Phytohabitans houttuyneae: one gene and its partner. The protein of the gene in region 2 interacts with the protein of the main gene of each other region in a pairwise test. Links are inferred from orthologs where the notes say so. Each region holds a gene or a part of one and is shown on either strand. Other genes may lie near its edges.

What was found. The genes of interacting proteins can lie anywhere in the genome.
Region 1: the proteins of rplA (region 2) and thrS interact in binary tests that used the Escherichia coli proteins (3 or more experiments, as listed by UniProt). The link is inferred for Phytohabitans houttuyneae from one-to-one orthologs.

The regions. Positions count from the first base shown.
Region 1 is NZ_BLPF01000001.1:901,172-907,906, forward strand. The notes cover bases 1,296-4,211. They hold thrS (threonine--tRNA ligase), read right to left. Parts: upstream 3,798-4,211; coding sequence 1,794-3,797; downstream 1,296-1,793. Other genes in these bases: Phou_RS04185 (HIT family protein), read right to left, coding at 1,296-1,783; Phou_RS04195 (class I SAM-dependent methyltransferase), read left to right, coding at 3,885-4,211. Outside these bases: Phou_RS04175 (elongation factor G-like protein EF-G2), read left to right, coding at 1-169; Phou_RS04180 (aldo/keto reductase), read right to left, coding at 279-1,265; more of Phou_RS04185, read right to left, coding at 1,292-1,295; more of Phou_RS04195, read left to right, coding at 4,212-5,045; Phou_RS04200 (MGH1-like glycoside hydrolase domain-containing protein), read right to left, coding at 6,321-6,735. UniProt on the Escherichia coli protein: Catalyzes the attachment of threonine to tRNA(Thr) in a two-step reaction: L-threonine is first activated by ATP to form Thr-AMP and then transferred to the acceptor end of tRNA(Thr). The rate-limiting step is amino acid activation in the presence of tRNA.
Region 2 is NZ_BLPF01000001.1:3,456,791-3,463,571, forward strand. The notes cover bases 139-3,100. They hold rplA (50S ribosomal protein L1), read right to left. Parts: upstream 1,997-3,100; coding sequence 1,280-1,996; downstream 139-1,279. Other genes in these bases: rplL (50S ribosomal protein L7/L12), read right to left, coding at 139-367; rplJ (50S ribosomal protein L10), read right to left, coding at 460-1,002; rplK (50S ribosomal protein L11), read right to left, coding at 2,058-2,489; nusG (transcription termination/antitermination protein NusG), read right to left, coding at 2,641-3,100. Also shown: more of rplL, read right to left, coding at 1-138; more of nusG, read right to left, coding at 3,101-3,360; preprotein translocase subunit SecE, read right to left, coding at 3,383-3,781; Phou_RS15405 (MaoC family dehydratase), read right to left, coding at 4,068-4,466; Phou_RS15410 (MaoC family dehydratase N-terminal domain-containing protein), read right to left, coding at 4,468-4,914; rpmG (50S ribosomal protein L33), read right to left, coding at 5,032-5,199; Phou_RS15430 (putative bifunctional diguanylate cyclase/phosphodiesterase), read right to left, coding at 5,693-6,781. UniProt on the Escherichia coli protein: One of the primary rRNA binding proteins, it binds very close to the 3'-end of the 23S rRNA. Forms part of the L1 stalk. It is often not seen in high-resolution crystal structures, but can be seen in cryo_EM and 3D reconstruction models.

The DNA.
Region 1 (6,735 bases), 2.6 Mb from region 2 along the record:
GCGCACGCTGGTCCGCGCCGAGGTGCCGGCCACCGAGCTCGTGCGGTACGCGGTGGAGCTGAGGTCCATGACCAGCGGCGCCGGCACCTTCACCCGGAGGTTCGCGAGGCACGACCCCATGCCCGCCCACCTGGCCGACCAGGTCAAGAAGGAACACACCTCCAGCTAGACCCCTGTTGCGGTTGATCAGGGAGTCGGTCGGGCGTGTGCCGGCGCGGCACCCCACCAACTCCCTGATCAACGCCCCCGGCCCGGCGGTCACCGCTCCAGCCAGGCGGTCACCGCTCGAGCCAGGCGGTGACCGCCGCGACGGCGTCCGGCGACAGCGGGCCCTTGGCCAGCGCGCCGGCGTTCTCCTCGACCTGGGCCACCGTGCGGCAGCCGGGGATGGGGACCGTGCGAGGGCTCCTCGCCCAGAGCCAGGCCAGGGCGCCCTGTGCCAGGGTGCGGCCGTCCGAGGTCAGCGCGTCGCGGACCGCGGAGACCCGGTCCAGCCACGCCGGCGCCGGCCGCCCGTCCTGGAAGAAGGAGAGCCAGTCCGGCGCGACGCCGCGCACGTCGTCCGGGCCCAACGTCGACGACCGGGTGAACTTACCGGTCAGCAGGCCCATCGCCAGCGGCCCCCGGTTGATGCTGGCCAGGTCGTACTTCTCCACGACCTCGAGCACGTCCGGCGAGTCCTCCAGCACCGACATCGCGTGCTGGATCGCGGTCACGTGCGCGCCCGCCGCGGCGATGGCCGAGGCGCGGTCGGCGAAGTCCGTGCTCCACCCGTACGACCGGATCTTCCCGGCGGCGACAAGCTCCTCAAGGGTCTCCACGAGGTCGAGCGCGACCGGGATGTCGAGGTCGTTCAGGTGCAGCTGGTACAGGTCGATGTAGTCGGTGCCCAGCCGCCGCAGCGAGCCCTCGACGGCCGTGCGCAGGTACCCCGGCGTGCCGTCGCTGCCGGTCAGCTGGCGGGTGGCCTCGTCGAAGGTGTTGCCCCACTTGGTGGCGATCACCACCTCGTCGCGCCGGCCGGCGAAGGCGCGGGCGAGCATCCGCTCGCTGTGCCCCGTGCCGTACACGTCGGCGGTGTCGAAGAAGGTCACGCCCAGCTCCAGCGCCCGGCGCAGCGCGCGGACCGACTCCTCGTCGTCGACCTCGCCCCACCCCAGGGGCTGCGTGCCCTGCCAGAAGGGCCCGCCGATCGCCCAGCAGCCCACGCCCAGCGCGGACACCTCGATGCCGCTACGTCCCAAAGTCCGTGTCAAGGAAGCCATGCGGCAACGCTCTCAATTCGAGCGCGCTATAAGTCAAGCCATGCCGAGGCGAAAAGGTCGCGGGTCTCGGACAGCAGCTGCGGCAGCACCTTCGTGTGGCCGATCACGGGCATGAAGTTGCCGTCGCCGCCCCACCTCGGCACCACGTGCTGGTGCAGGTGTGCGGCGATGCCCGCGCCGGCCACCGCGCCCTGGTTCATCCCGATGTTGAACCCGTGCGCCCCGCTCACGGCCCGCACGACCCGCATCGCCGTCTGCGTGAACGCGGCCAGCTCGGCCGTCTCCTCCGCGTCGATCTCGGTGTAGTCGGCCACGTGGCGGTAGGGGCAGAGCAGCAGGTGCCCCGGGTTGTACGGGTACAGGTTGAGCACCGCGTAGACGAGCTTGCCCCGCGCGACGACGAGGCTGCCCTCCTCCATGCCGGGCGCGACGCAGAAGGGGCAGCCGGGCGGCTGGTCCTTCCCCGCGATGTACGTCATGCGGTGCGGCGCCCAGAGCCGCTCCAACCCGTCCGTCACGGCTGAGATCCTAGGCTGCCGACGGACCCGAGTTCGTCCGCGAGCGGACCACCTCGACCACGTGCGCGACCGCCTCGGCCAGCGGTACTCCGTTGCGCTGCGACCCGTCCCGGTACCGGAAGGAGACCGTGCCCGCCTCGACGTCCGCGTCGCCGGCGATCGCCATGAACGGGATCTTCTGCTGCTGCGCCGTACGGATCTTCTTCTGCATCCGGTCGTCGGACGTGTCCACCTCGGCCCGGATGCCCTCCGCGCGGAGCAGGTCCACAAAGGACGCGAGGTACTCGGCGTGGTCGTCCCGGATCGGGATGCCGACCACCTGCACCGGCGCCAGCCACGCCGGGAACGCGCCCGCGTAGTGCTCGGTCAGGATGCCGAAGAACCGCTCGATCGACCCGAAGAGCGCCCGGTGGATCATGATGGGCTGCTGGCGCGTGCCGTCGGCGGCCTGGTACTCGAGCCCAAAGCGCTTGGGCTGGTTGAAGTCGAGCTGGATCGTCGACATCTGCCAGGTGCGGCCGATCGCGTCGCGCGCCTGCACCGAGATCTTCGGCCCGTAGAACGCCGCGCCGCCCGGGTCCGGCACCAGCTCCAGACCCGAGTCCTCGGCCGCCTGCCGCAGGATCTCGGTCGCCTCCGCCCACTCCTCGTCCGAGCCGATGAACTTCTCCGAGTCGCCCCGCGTCGACAACTCCAGGTAGAAGTCCTCCAGGCCGTAGTCCTTGAGCAGGTCCAGCACGAACGCGAGCAGGTCGCGCAGCTCGCCCGGCATCTGCTCACGGGTGCAGTAGATGTGCGAGTCGTCCATGGTGAGGCCGCGCACGCGGGTCAGGCCGTGCACGACGCCCGACTTCTCGTACCGGTACACCGTGCCGAACTCGAACAGCCGCAGCGGCAGCTCCCGGTACGACCGCCCGCGCGCCCGGAAGACAAGGTTGTGCATCGGGCAGTTCATGGCCTTCAGGTAGTACTGCGCGCCTTCGAGCTCCATCGGCGGAAACATCGTGTCCGCGTAGTACGGCAGGTGGCCGGAGGTCTCGAACAGGTGCGCCTTGGTGATGTGCGGGGTGTTGACGAACTCGTACCCCGCCCGCTCGTGCCGCCCCCGCGAGTAGGCCTCCATCTCGCGGCGGATGATGCCGCCCTTGGGGTGGAAGACCGCGAGGCCCGAGCCGATCTCGTCCGGGAAGGAGAAGAGGTCCAGCTCCGCGCCGAGCTTGCGGTGGTCGCGGCGGGCGGCCTCCTCGAGCAGCCGCAGGTACGCCTTCAGCGCGTCGCGGGTCGGCCACGCCGTGCCGTAAACCCGCTGCAGCTGGGGGTTCTTCTCCGAGCCGCGCCAGTACGCCGCGGCGCTGCGCATGAGCTTGAACGCGCCGATCAGCCGCGTGCTCGGCAGGTGCGGGCCGCGGCACAGGTCCGACCAGCACACCTTTTCCGACGAAGCGTCCACGTTGTCGTAGATCGTCAGCTCGCCCTCGCCGAGCTCCATGATCTCCGAGGCGTCGAAGCCGCCCGCTCCCGACGCGTCGACCAGCTCCAGCTTGAACGGCTCGTCGGCCAGCTCGGCGCGCGCCTCCTCGACGCTGTCGAAGCGCCGCCGGCGGAAGCGCTGCCCCGACTTGACGATCTCCTGCATGCGCTTTTCGAGCTTGTCGAGGTCGTCCGGCTGGAACGGCTTCGGCACCGCGAAGTCGTAGTAGAACCCGTTGTCGATCGGCGGGCCGATGCCGAGCTTCGCCTCCGGGAAGATGTCCTGCACCGCCTGGGCGAGCACGTGTGCGGTGGAGTGGCGCAGCACGTTGAGCCCGTCCGGCTCGTCGAGCGCCACCGGCGTCACCGTCTCGTCGGCCGCCGGCGCCCAGTCGAGGTCACGGAGGTGGCCGGCGCTGTCGCGTACCACGACGATCGCCTTGGGCCCCGCGGCCGGAAGGCCGGCGGCGGACACCGCCTCGGCCGCCGTCGTCCCGGCCGGGACGACGAGGTCGGCCACAGCGGGGGTACGGGGTGCGGACACGGTGATCTCCTCAAGGTGGGCTCGTCGGTAACCGGTGCAATGCTATAGAGCCGAGCCGTCGCGCCCGCGCAGCGGTAGATTGCCGGTGTGGCAGTCTCGGATCTGATCAACGCGCTCCAGCGCAGGTACCAGGAGTTTTCCGCCTCCCGGACGGCTGTGCCGTTCGCGGTGGCCACCGCGGGCGGGCCGGCACACCGGTTCGGCGCGGGCGATCCCGTGTTCACCATCACCGTCAAGGACGAGCGCGGGGCCAAGGCGCTCGCCGGCCTCGACCAGTTCGGCGTGGCCGTGGCCTATCTCAAGGGCTGGCTGGACGTCGACGGCGACCTCGCCGAAGCGCTGAAGATGCGCGCTTTCTTCAAGGACTTCCACCCGATCGCGTTCCTGTCCCGCTTCACCCCCGCCGCCATCTGGCGCGGCCGCAAGGAGGACGACCGTCGGGCGATCTCGCAGCACTACGACGAGGACTCCGAGTTCTTCCTGACGTTCCTCGACGAGCGGCACCGCTGCTACACCGAGGGCGTCTTCGCCAGCGACGACGAGCTGCTCGAAGACGCGATGACCCGCAAGATGGACCTCGCGATCGACGCGATCGGCGTCAAGCCCGGCGACCGCGTGCTGGAGGTCGGCGGCGGCTGGGGCGCGTTCTCGGAGCACGCCGCCCGCCGCGGCATCGACGTCACCACCACGACGTTGTCGAAGGAGTCCGAGCGCTACCTGCTGGACCTCTTCGAGCGCGAAAAGCTCCCGGTCAAGGTCGTCCGCCAGCACATCTTCGGCTACAAGGACCCGGACCGCTTCGACGCGATCGTCAACATGGGCGTGACCGAACACCTGCCCGACTACCGCACGACACTCGCCAAGTACGCCGAGCTCCTACGCCCGGGCGGCCGCGTCTACCTGGACGCGCTCGCGATGCGCCGCAAGCACATGGTCTCCACCTTCATGAAGCGGTACATCTACCCCGGCAACAGCGCGCCGCTGCTGCTCCACCAGTACCTGCGCCACGTCGCGAGGTCACCCTTCGAGCTGCTCAGCGTCACCGACGACCGCCACAACTACTTCCTGACCTGCCGCGAGTGGGCCAAACGCCTCGACGACGCCCGCGAGGACGTGATCGCCCGCTGGGGCGAGCCGCTGTACCGCCGCTTCCGCCTCTTCCTGTGGGGCTCCGCGGCCGGCTTCGACACCGGGCTCGTACAGGCGTACCGCTGGGTCCTCCAACTCCCCGCCCGCCCCGCCACCTGACGCGCACGCCCTGGACCTCGCGCTTGCCGCGGCGAGGTCCAGGGCCTCCTACGCGCCGGTCCGTCCAGGGCTTCATACGCCCCGGGTCAGTCCAGGGCCTTTACGTCCCGGTCCCTCCAGGACCTTTACCCCCGGTCCGTCCAGGGCCTTTATGCCCCGGTCCGCGCCAGTGACGGACCGCTCGCTCCCGCGGGCACCGCTCCGGTCGGCGGCTCGCAGGGCTCGCCGAGTGCCCCGACCTCCGCTGCCAGGCCCGCGGGTCAAGCCCACCCCGCCGCGGCCGCCCCCTTGCGGAACCCGCTCCGCACCGCCCTCATTCGGGCGCGTTCGCACCTAATCCCCTGATCTGGCTGCACTGGTGAATCGCTCGCTCCCCAGGCCGCCGGGACACATCCGACCAGCACGCCGAGCCGACCGCACCGGGCCGCTCGAACAGCGCCCGGCAGGAGCGACGGCATCGTCTCCGGCCAAGCCGGGCTGACCGAAGCCAGTCGCGCCCCGCCCGATCGCCGGTCCCCCGGCCGCCTCCGTCGTCGTCCGGAACTGGGCGCACCCATGCGCCCAGCCCGAGAGGACGTCCAGCCGCACCCACAGAACCCGCTCCACGAGGCCCTCGTCCCGGGGCGTTCGCCTCCGCCCCTGTTCTGGCTGCAATAACGGACCGCTCGCTCCCGCCTGGCCGCCGAGACACATCCAACCCGCACCCCGAGCCGACCGCACCATCGTCCGAAACCGGGCGCACCAGTGCGCCCAGCCCGAGAGGACGCCAAGCCGCACCCGCGGAACCCGCTCCACGCCGCCGCCTCGTCCCCGGGAGCGTTCGCACTTGCCCTGGTCCGGCCACGCAGACGGACCGCTCACTCCCACCAGCCGCCGGGACACATCCGACCGGCGCCCCAAGCCGACCGCACCGTCGTCCCAAGCTGGGCGCACCAATGCGCCCAGCCCGAGAGGACGTCCAGCCGCACCCGCGGATCCGCTCGGCGCCGGCCCTGGCAGCACCCACAACGCCGCCCCGCCCCAGCCCGGTCCGGGCTACCTGTTCCCCAGCGGAGGGTGAGGCCGCGGGAGCAACGGTCCGGACCACGACGGACGCCGCGGTAGCCCAAATCCGCAAAGACCACCACGGAGGGCGAGGCCCGGAAGACACGCTCCGTTCCGCGGCAACCCCGCGCAGGTCCGGCCGCGACAGACGCCGCTGTAGGCCAAACCGGTCTCCCCCGCGCAGGGTGAGGCCGCGAGAGCAAAAGTCCGGACCGCGACCGACGCCGCGGGTTAGGGGGTCGCGGCCATCAGGTCGAGGGCGAGGGCCGCGGTCCAGCTGAAGGCGGCCGCGCCGATGCCGTGGCCGGTGACCGGGTCGAAGTACTCGTGGCAGCCGCCGCGGCGGATGACGCCGAGCATCGCGGCGCGCAGGGCGGCGGCCTCGTGCTCGTGGCCGTGGGCGCGCAGGCCCTGCCAGAGCAGCCAGTTGACGTTGATCCAGACCGGGCCGCGCCAGTAGCGGAGGCGGTCGAAGTCGGGGGCCGTGCGGTCGTACGACGGCAGCGGGAGCTCGCCGCCCAGGCCGAACGCCTCCGAGCGGGCCACCTCCAGCAGCGACGATCGGTGCGCCTCGGGCAGGCCGGGCAGCACCAGCGGGATCAGGCCGCTCACGCAGCGTGCGGTGCTCAGCTGGCCGGTGCGCACG
Region 2 (6,781 bases):
TGGCGCCTTCGGCCTCGAGCTTGGCCTTGGCCTTGTCGGCGGTCTCCTTGTTGGCCTTCTCCAGGACCGGCTTCGGCGCGGCCTCGACCAGGTCCTTGGCCTCCTTGAGGCCCAGGCCGGTCAGCTCACGCACGACCTTGATGACCTGGATCTTCTTGCCACCGTCGGCCTCGAGGACGACGTCGAACTCGTCCTTCTCCTCCTCGACCGGCGCGGCAGCGGCGGCCGGGCCGGCAGCGGCGACGGCGACCGGCGCGGCGGCCTGGACGTCGAACGTGTCCTCGAACTGCTTAACAAAGTCCGACAGCTCGATCAGCGTCATCTCCTTGAACGCGTCGAGCAGCTCGTCGGTGCTGAGCTTCGCCATGGTGTCTGGCGTCCTTCCTAGGTTTGTTTCGAATTTCCCGGGGTTTGGCCGTCACGTGGTACGCCCGCACCCAAAGAAGCTGACTCGCCGCGTTACTGAGCGGCTTCTTCCTTCTCGCGCTTGTCCTGCAGAGCGGCCGCCAGACGAGCGGTCTTCGTCAGCGGAGCCTGGAGCACGGCCGCGGCCTTGCTCAGGTTCGCCTTCATGGCACCGGCCAACTTGGCCAGCAGCACCTCACGGGACTCGAGGTCGGCGAGCTTGTTGACCTCGTCAGCCGAGATCGCCTTGCCCTCGAACACGCCGCCCTTGATGATCAGAGCCGGGTTGGCCTTCGCGAACTCGCGCAGGCCCTTCGCCGCCTCCACCACATCGCCGGAGACGAAAGTGAGCGCGGTAGGACCGGAGAACAGCTCGTCGAGGCCGCTGATGCCCGCGTCCGTCGCAGCACGCTTGGCCAGGGTGTTCTTCGCGACCGAGTACGTCGCGGTCTGGCCCAGCGAGCGCCGCAGCTGGGTGAGCTGCGCGACCGTGAGGCCGCGGTACTCCGTCAGCACGGTCGCCTCCGCCTTGCGGAAGTGCTCGGTGAGCTCGGCGACGGCCGTGGCTTTGTCGGCCCGAATCGGCTTGTCCGCCATGTCCCTCCTCTCGTTGCGCCTGGCTGGTGCACCCGGCCCGGACAACGAAAACGCCCCGGCGCAAGGCGCACGGGGCGGGACTTGACGTCACGCTTACTCGCACATCGCCCTGCGCGGGTCGCCCGTCGAACGGGACCTTCGACCGCGCCTGAGCGCGGTGACCAGCGGTCTTCGGGTGGTACTTCGCGGGCAAGAGTACGCGGTGGTGCCGGTACCCGCCAAATCGAGAGCGGCGCGCTCCCCCAGAGGGAAGCGCGCCGCTTTGGCGATGAGGGGATCAGGCCTCCGCCGTGGCCTCCGTGAGGCCGCGGGTCACGTTGGGGTCGATCGGCACGCCGGGACCCATCGTCGTGGTGACGGTGACCTTCCTCAGGTACTTGCCCTTCGCCGCGGACGGCTTGGCGCGAAGCACCTCGTCCAGCACTGCGGCGTAGTTTTCGACCAGCTTGTCCTCGGTGAAGGACGCCTTGCCGATGATCAGGTGCAGGTTGGAGTGCTTGTCCACCCGGAACGTGATCTTGCCGCCCTTGATGTCGGCGACGGCCTTGGCGACGTCCATGGTCACGGTGCCCGTCTTGGGGTTGGGCATCAGACCGCGCGGGCCCAGGATCCGCGCGATCCGACCGATCTTGGCCATCTGGTCCGGCGTGGCGATGGCCGCGTCGAAGTCCAGCCAGCCGCCCTGGATGCGGGCCACCAGCTCGTCGGTGCCGACCTCGTCAGCACCGGCACCCACGGCCTCCTCGGCCTTGGCACCCGCCGCGAAGACGATCACGCGAACCGTCTTGCCGGTGCCGTGCGGCAGGTTGACCGTGCCGCGGACCATCTGGTCGGCCTTGCGGGGGTCGACGCCGAGGCGCATCGCGACCTCGACCGTGGCGTCGAACTTGACCGTGCTGGTCTCCTTGGCGAGCTTGATCGCCTCGGAGGGGGTGTAGAGCTTCGACCGGTCGATCAGGTCGAGCGACTTGCGGTAGTTCTTGCTGTGCGGCATGTCCTCTGTATCTCCTGTGGTCTCGGCGGGCCCACGCGGACCCTCCCACGAGTGCTGCTGCTTATTCCTTGACGGTGATGCCCATGGAGCGGGCGGTACCAGCGATGATCCGCTCGGCGTGGTCGAGATCGTTGGCGTTCAGATCCGACATCTTCTTCTCGGCGATCTCGCGCAGCTGGGCGCGGGTGACCGAGCCGACCTTCTCGGTGTGCGGAGTGCCGGAGCCCTTCTGGACACCGGCCGCCTTGATCAGCAGGCGGGCGGCGGGCGGGGTCTTCAGCACGAAGGTGAAGGAGCGGTCCTCGTACACGCTGATCTCAGCCGGGACGATGTCGCCCCGCTGCGACTCGGTCTGCGCGTTGTAGGACTTGCAGAACTCCATGATGTTGACGCCGTGCTGGCCCAGCGCCGGACCGACCGGCGGCGCCGGCGTGGCCTGGCCCGCCGGCAGCTGCAGCGTGAACGTCTTGACTAGCTTTTTCTTCGGAGGCATGGCTCTTTCCTGGGCGTGGTGATGACGTGGATGACGGCCGTTGGGCGCGCACGGTCAAGCGCGGCCGACAGACCGACGTTCTAGAGTAGCGCCAGTCGACTGCTGAACGTAAAGCGGCCCGCCTCCACGAGGCGGGCCGCTAACGAGCGCTCTAGATCTTTGCGACCTGGTTGAAGTTGAGCTCGACCGGCGTCTCCCGACCGAAGATCGACACGAGCACCTTGAGCTTCTGCTGGTCGGCATTGATCTCGCTGATCGTGGCCGGCAGCGAGGCGAAGGCGCCATCGGTGACCGTGACGGAGTCGCCAACCTCGAAGTCAAGCACCTTGACCTCCGGCTTGGCCTTCTTCTGCTCGGTCTCGACAGCCGGTGCCAGCCACTTGAGCACCTCGTCGAGCGAGAGCGGCGCGGGGCGGTCGGCCCGGTCGGTCGCGCCGACGAAGCCGGTCACACCTGGGGTGTTGCGCACGCAGGAGTAGGACTCCGGGGTCAGCTCCATCCGCACGAGGATGTAGCCGGGGAAGACCTTGTTTTGCACCTGCAGGCGCTTGCCGTTTTTGACCTCGACCTCTTCGCGGGTCGGCACCTCGACCTGGAAGATGAAGTCCTCCATGTCGAGGCTCGTGATCCGGGTCTCGAGGTTGGTCTTGACCTTGTTTTCGTAGCCAGCGTAGGAGTGCACCACGTACCAGTCGCCGGGCGCGTAGCGCAGCTTCTGCCGCAGCTCGGCGACCGGGTCGTAGTCGGCATCCGGTTCGGCGGCCGGCGTGTACTCCGGCTCGCTGTCGGCCTCGACCGCCTCCGGGTCGGCGGCGGTCGCCACCGCGGACTGCTCGTCGGGCGCCGCAGCGGTCTCGTCGTACTCAGGCACGCTCGCTCACTTCCGTCTTTGTCTATTCCTGGTTGCCGAAGACGAACAACACGCCCTTGGCGAACCCGTAGTCGAGGCCAGCCACGATCGCCAGCATGAAGGCGACGAACACGACCACGACCGCGGTGTAGGTCAGCAGCTCCTTGCGGGTCGGCCAGATGACCTTGCGGAGCTCGGCGACGACCTCACGGAAGAACCGCAGGATCCGGCCGAAGAACCCCACCCGAGTGACGTCCTTCTTCGCCTTCGGCTTGTCGGCAGGCTCGGTCTTGCGGCGCTCGCGAGTGGCCGTGCCGCCGCGCGAGACCGGCTGGTCCTCGTCGTCGTCGGCGTCATCGTCGACAGCGTCGTCGAACGACTCGTCGAGGTCGTCGAAGTCGTCGTCCGCGGGCTCTTCGCCGCGCCGCTTGCTCTCGGCCACTTCGCCCTCCGTGGGGGGTGGGTTTGACACGTTGCCCCACCGGTCCCGGAGACGAGCCTCGGCCAGCGGAGCCGGCGGGACCCGTCCCGGGGCCGGTCAGGCCTTAGGCGCAGGGGCGACAGGACTCGAACCTGCAACCTGCGGTTTTGGAGACCGCTGCGCTGCCAATTGCGCCACACCCCTGTGTAGGCAGCGGTCCCGCCCAAGGCACGCCCGGGCAGGGGTAGCTACCCCACGGCGCACCAGTGTACGGGTACGTCCCTGAGATTCCCAACCTGGCACCCGTCTACGCGTGATGACGGCGGACGATCGCCCGAGCCTGGGAGAGCACCTTCTCGCCGTGGCAGGTCGCGGTGATGTCGATCTGGGTGAGCCCGTCCTCGGTCTCGCCCTTCACGACGCCGCGGAACTCGATCTCCGTGCCCTCGTCGTCGTCCGGCACCGGCACCGGCCGGCTGAACCGCACGTTGAAGTCGACCACCGCGTCGGCCGACCCGGCCCAGGTGGTGACCGCGCGGCCGGCCAGCGCCATCGTGAGCATGCCGTGGGCGATCACGCCGGGCAGGCCCACCTTGGTGGCGAGGCGCTCGCTCCAGTGGATGACGTTGAAGTCGCCGGAGGCCCCCGCGTACCGCACGAGGTCGGCGCGGGTCACCCGGTACGTCTGTGTAGGCAGCTCTTCCATGTCAGCCCTCCCCGCGCACGACGAGCTTGGACCAGACGCTCACCACGGGCTCACCGGCCGAGGTGCTCACGTCGGTGCGGATGGTGAGAAAGTCGTGGCCGCCGCGGGACAGGATCTCCTCGACGGTGTTGACGGAGACCAGCTCGTCACCGGCCACGACCGGCCGCTTGTACGCGAAGCGCTGGTCGCCGTGGACCACGCGGGTGTAGTCGACGCCAAGCTCCGGGTCGTCGACGATCTGCCGGCTGGCCGCCATGGTGATCACCACCGGAAATGTGGGCGTCGCGACGACGTCGGAGTAGCCGGCGGCACGGGCGGCCTCCGGATCGTGGTGCAGGGGGTCGGTCGCGCCGATCGCCTTCGCGAACTCGCGGATCTTTTCCCGCCCAACCTGGTAGGGAGCGGTCGGCGGGTACGTCCGGCCGATGAAGGACTGGTCCAGAGCCATAGCAGCGAACCTACCGCCCTGTGACGCCTGGAGCGTGTGTGGCCGGTGCTGGACCGCAACGACAAATGGACGGCCGCCCGACCGAAGCCGGGGGCCGTCCGCAGCGTCAGACCGAGCTCAGCGCGTCTCGCGGTGCGCGGTGTGCTTGCCGCAACGCGGGCAGAACTTCTTCAGCTCGATGCGGTCCGGGTCGTTGCGACGGTTCTTACGCGTGATGTAGTTGCGCTCCTTGCACTCCACACACGCCATAGTGATCTTGGGACGGACGTCGGTCGCCTTGGCCACGGCGGAGTGCCTTCCTCGTCAACTGGGGTATCTTCGCGTTACCGGCGCACCAGAGTACCCGGACACGCGAAGCGGACGCCAGTGGCGTCCGTTACGTGCGTAGCGGTGGCCGGACTTGAACCGGCGACACAGCGATTATGAGCCGCTTGCTCTGCCATCTGAGCTACACCGCCGAGGTGGGTCCAGGATGACCCGCTGAGCCCCCTTACGGAATCGAACCGTAGACCTTCTCCTTACCATGGAGACGCTCTGCCGACTGAGCTAAGGGGCGCGTGCGCCTGGGTAAGAGTACACGTCACGCATCCCGAGACGAAATCGGGATACCCGTGTCGTCGCAGGCCGCGACAGACGGCCGCGGGTCCCCCGCCCAGCCTGCGCGCGGACGGGCTTGGGTCTGCGCGACCGCGGAGGGTGAGGCCGCGGGAACGCACCCGCGCAACGGTCCGGACCACCGCGGACAGGTCGCGGTAGCTCTGATCCTGGAAAGGCTTGGCTACGTGACGGCGCGGAGGCGGCGGACCTCGCCGAGCGGCGTGGGCTCGGACTCGGTGCGGGCGCCGAACCATGCCTCCAGCCGCTCGTACGGCAAGGGGCGGCTGAAGAGGAAGCCCTGGCCGATCTCGCAGCCCATCTCCTTGAGCAGGTCGAGCGTCAGCTCGCTCTCCACGCCCTCGGCGACCACCGTGAGGCCGAACTGGAGCGACAGGGCGACCACCGCGCGCACGATCGCCAGGTCGCCGGCGTCGGTCGCCATGCCTTGGACGAAGGTGCGGTCGATCTTCACCTCGTGCACCGGGAGGCGGCGCAGGTAGGAGAGGGACGAGTAGCCGGTGCCGAAGTCGTCGACCGACAGGCGCACGCCGATCTCGCGCAGGCGCCGCAGGGTGGGCAGCGGGCGGTCGGTGGGGCCGGTGACTCCGTCTTCCTTGATCTCGAAGGTGACCTGCTCGGGCTCCACGCCGTACTCCTGGAGGAGCGCCTCGACGCGGGCTGGGAAGCCGGGGTCGACCAGCGTGCGCGGGGAAAGGTTGACCGCGACGGCGAGCGGCCGGTCGGCGTCGGCCCACTCTCGGCAGCGGCGCAGGCCCTCCTTGAGCACCGCCTCGGTGAGGCGGCTCAGCTGGCCGGTGTGCTCGGCGACCGCCACGAAGTCTTCGGGCGAGACCGCGCCGTGCGCCGGGTGCTCCCAGCGAGCCAGGCACTCCACCCCGACGAGCCGGCGGTCGGTCAGCGTCACCTTGGGCTGGAAGTAGACCTCCAGCTCGTCATTGTCGAGGGCGCGGCGCAGGTCGCCGGCGAGCTCCAGGCGGCGCACCGACCGCGACTCAAGGCCCACGCTGAAGAGCTGGACGCCGCCGGGCACCGACTTTGCGGCGGTGGCGGCCACGTCGGCCCGCTGCAGCAGCGTCGCGGGATCCGTCCCGTGATCCGGGTGTACGACAACGCCGACGGCCGTGTCGACGTCGAGCGTGAGGGTGCCGAACATGATCGGGTCGCGCACCTGCTCACGAAGCTCGGTGGCCAGCTGGGCGGCCGCCTCGATGCTCTCCGAGCGGAGGGTCACCACGAACTCGTCGCCGCC